DNA from 2 places in the Faecalimicrobium sp. JNUCC 81 genome. Region 2 is predicted to be linked to the other one. Evidence: riboswitches for the same ligand, from Rfam matches in the RefSeq annotation. Region 2 holds a riboswitch; the other holds the start of a gene.

Region 1 (2,211 bases), 1.6 Mb from region 2:
CTTTTATTTTTGTATCAACTTTTTTACTTTCAAGCTCTTTTGTTATAGATGCTGCATCATTAGAATCTAATCCTGAGAAAAGTACTTTATACTTATTCTCTTTTAAATAACCTGTTCCAAATACTACTGCTAATATACCCGCTACCACTGCAACTATAATTGCTATTTTTTTCTCTTTTTTTAGTTCTAGAAACTGTTGTTTTTTAGTGCTTATAAAATCCTTTATTTTTTGTATAATTTCTTTTAAATTCATCTGCATACTCCTTGTCAATAGGCTACAATTGCACCCTATTTACTTCTTGATAAGCCTCATATAGTTTATTTCTAATTTCTAGCATTAGTTGCATTGAAATTTGTGACTCTTGCATTGTTAACATTACGTTATGCATACTTGATCCTTCACCCTTCACTAGACCTTCTATAGAACTATTGGCATTTACTTGATAATCATTGACTTTGTGTATAGCATCTTTTATGATTTGGGAAAAATCATTTTTTTCTTGAGTGTTTACTACTTCATTTTTTATTCCTTTTGCAAATATATTAGAATTTGCCCCTATACTTGTAATTGATTGCATAACTTCCTCCAAATTTATATTTATCTTCCTATTTCTAATGCCTTTGAAATTATATTCTTTTGAGCATTCAAAGTCTCAACATTAGATTCATAACTTCTAATTGCTGATAATACATCTGCTCGTTCTGTAAGAATATCAACATTTGGATATTCAACATATCCTTGAGCATCTGCATCCGGATGATCTGGTTTATATAGTTTTCTTAATGGAGATTTATCTTCTTCTATTGCTACCGTTTTTACACCTAACATCCCTAATTTCTCATCAAAGTTTTCTTGAAATACTGCTACTTTTCGTCTATAAGCTCCCCCATTTTCAGTTCTTGTCGTCTTTAGATTTGCTACATTTGATGATATAGTGTCAATTCTCATTCTTTCTGCTGAAAGTCCACTTGCACTTATTCTCATCCCACTAAAAATATTCATTTAATTACCTCCCTGATATTACACTCTTGATCATTGCTAACTTAATATTAGTTATATTAACTAGGGCATTATATTGAAGAGTTGTCGCTGCCTGATTTACCTTTTCACTTTCTAAATCAACATTATTACCATCTAATCTAACTATTGAAGTATCATCTGCCTTAACCTCTATTTTAGCCTTATCATCCATTTTGCCTTTTAGACTGTCTTCAAAACTCACATACTTTCTTTTATAATTTGGCGTATTTATATTTGCCACATTATTTGAAATAACTTTATTTCTTAAGTCTGTTGCATCTAAACCAACTTTTAATAAATTGTATATACTCATAACTCCTCCTATTTTTTAATCTAAAAAAACTACTCAGAAAGAGTAGTCTATATTATTTCATGGTATTATAATTCGTGTGTAATACAATCCACAAAACTAGAACAAAATTAAAAATACTTTTACACTACACTTTTATATACTTATGTTTGGATTATTCTTCCTAAATCATATCTAATATATATTATAACTCTTTTTTCGAGATAATTGTATGGATTCTAACAAAAATTTACAAATTTTATCAATTTTTATCAATTTTTTCATTTTTTGTCAATATTTTTCATACTTTTTCCTAATATATTTATATTTTTTATCATATTTGTATTTTTTCCGACAAAATATATCAGTTTCTAATTATTTCTCCGTGTTTGTATAAATTTATTATTTTTAAATTTGTTATAGCAATTATAATTAGTAGTTTTAATATAAAAAAAATACTCTGCAGCAGAGTATTTTTTCATATCAAAATGATAACAAAAAGTCTATTAACTCTTCGGCAGCTGGCTGGCATAGTTAAAAACGTTAGCCCCTATAGTTTTGCGTCCCTAGATTTCCCTAGGTTTGCCTATTAAATTTTATTTTTAGTTCTTTTTATACATATTCTAACATCTATGCTTATATTATAACATATTTTCCCATATATATGTACATATATATGGGAAAATATGTACATATATACACTAGAATATAAAAATATTTTTCATTTATTTATAATTAAATCAAAAATAGACATAATTTGGAATTATGTCTATTTTTGTTAAATTGTAACTACAATTATCTTAATAATTGCATTACACCTTCTGGCTGAGATTTAGCTTGAGCCATCATAGCTTGAGAAGCTTGAGTTAATAAGTTTAACTTAGATAAGTTCATCATTTCT
Region 2 (2,211 bases):
TCAAGTAGAAGTACTAAAATCTGATTTAGATGAAAAGTCTATAACCTTAATAACATGTACTCCAAAGTTTGTAGGAAGCCACAGATTAGTGATAAAAGGTAAATTAATTTAAATTATATCTATTAGGGATAATACACTATAGTCTAATTTCTTAAAAAAGTATAGTGTTTATTAATAGCTAGAAAGGTGGAAAAATGAATACATTAATAATATCAAAGTCATTTATGGTGAAAGACTCTGTATCAAAATTATTTATAGAAAATTTTAACCCAAAATATGTAGATCAAATATCAGATTTAAGTAATATTTCTGATGCAGAGTTAAGTGAATATAATTTTATTTTTATAAATATAGATGAGAATAATATAAATGATTTAAAAAGAATTAATTTATTAAGAGAAAGGGAAGAATCATTAAGAATACTAGCAATAGATTTTCATAAAAAAGAGAGTTTGTTTATAGAATCAGTTAAATTAGGAATTGGCGGATATATTTCTAATATAGAAGATAAAGAAGAATTTATTTATATTGTAAGAAAAATTATAGCTGGTAAAAAGTTTTATGAGGGCGACCTTATGCATAAGGCACTTACACATAAATTTAATAAATCTAATAGTCTATTAACTAATAGAGAAGAAGAAGTAATAAAAGAAGTTGCTAAAGGATTTAATAATTATAAAATATCAGAAACTTTATCTATAACAGAATATACAGTAAAAAAGCATATAAGTAGCATACTTCAAAAACTAGGTTTAAAGAATAGACAAGAAATAATATTATATATGCAAAATAATAATAAAAAAATAGAGAACTATATTTAAAATATAGTTCTCTATTTTTTTAAAAATTATAAAGTAATATAAATAATATACTCTAAAATTATTTTTGATTAAAATTTTAATTGAAAAATAAAATATATTTTACTATAATCAAAATATAAATATATTTTATAGTTTGGTGGTTTATATTATAAAGATAAAGTCAGGTACGTAAATGGATATCTAAAAAACTATATAATTAAAGTAGAAATATTGTAGAATATAGTTGTTGAAAATTTAAGCAGCTAAGAAGTATATTCTGTATTTGGGCGCTTGGGGTATATGGAGCGAGTAGCGCAACCGGCTTTTCTAGAGGGGGAAGTGATGTGAGGATATTGCTAATATCAGAATCATTTATAGTTAGAGAAGCAGTAGGAGCTTTATTTACAAAGAATTTGAAAGTGACAAGTATAGGAATTATAAGTGATTTGTATAGTATGAAAAAAGAAGATCTAGAGGAGATAAATTTTATATTTCTAGACATGAAAGAAAATTTACCGCAAAAGATTATGTTTTTAAATACTGTAAAAGGAAAATATGGAAATATTAAAGTTATCACTTTAGATTTAAATAAGGATATTAAGATATTCAAAAGAGTTGTTGATATGGGGATTGAAGGATATATAGTAGATATAGATGATAAAGAAGAATTTATATATACGATGAGTCGAGTCTTTAAAGGAAAAAAAGTATATGAAGCAGATGCACTGCAAGCTGTAGTTCAGAGGGATAAATCAAATGATTTAAGTGTATTGACACCAAGAGAAAGAGACGTATTATACAATATATCGAAAGGTTATAATAATAAAGAAATTGCAAAGATATTATATATAAGCGATTATACAGTAAAAAAACATGTTAGTAGTATACTAAGTAAATTAAATTTAAAAAACAGGCAAGAAGCTATAATATATGTTAATGAAAATAAGTTTGAAATTATATCTTAAAATAGTACACCTATATAGGCGTACTATTTTTTAATTATTTAAATTAATTACATCAACAAGTTTACCATGTACTACTGTACGTGTATTATTAGTTTCATAGCTACAAGTAGATAATGTAATTATTTTATCTTTTACACCTACACTTATATTTGATTTATTAATTGATTTATTAGTAATTTGATTTAAATATTTTTCATATTCTTTATTATTATTAAAGCTAGGAATTATATAGTTATAGCTAGGATCTACATAGTATGCAGAAAATACTTCATATACGTATTCTTTATCATTAGTTATTACTCTTATTTTATTGTTTTTATTAAAGAAGCTTTCATTTTTAAAATCTTCTAATTGACTAAACATAGTTTTATTTTTCATATTATGACCATAGATTATAGTATTTTCATCATTTTCAGATTTATTTCTATAATCCATAAATATACTAC

What was found. A riboswitch is a leader RNA that binds a small molecule or an ion and turns the genes downstream of it on or off. The one in region 2 is predicted to bind cyclic di-GMP.
Region 1: another riboswitch for cyclic di-GMP. It lies ahead of flgB (flagellar basal body rod protein FlgB); the one in region 2 lies ahead of JNUCC81_RS02815 (LuxR C-terminal-related transcriptional regulator).

Annotation. Positions count from the first base shown of each region.
Region 1 is NZ_CM132203.1:2,766,144-2,768,354, forward strand. Features, by position in the region: gene fliF (flagellar basal-body MS-ring/collar protein FliF) at 1-253, opposite strand, end outside; gene fliE (flagellar hook-basal body complex protein FliE) at 276-578, opposite strand; gene flgC (flagellar basal body rod protein FlgC) at 599-1,003, opposite strand; gene flgB (flagellar basal body rod protein FlgB) at 1,008-1,334, opposite strand; cyclic di-GMP riboswitch class I at 1,824-1,907, opposite strand; gene flgL (flagellar hook-associated protein FlgL) at 2,106-2,211, opposite strand, start outside.
Region 2 is NZ_CM132203.1:551,652-553,862, forward strand. Features, by position in the region: gene JNUCC81_RS02805 (class D sortase) at 1-112, shown strand, start outside; gene JNUCC81_RS02810 (response regulator transcription factor) at 195-821, shown strand; cyclic di-GMP riboswitch class II at 1,050-1,128, shown strand; gene JNUCC81_RS02815 (LuxR C-terminal-related transcriptional regulator) at 1,145-1,765, shown strand; gene srtB (class B sortase) at 1,796-2,211, opposite strand, start outside.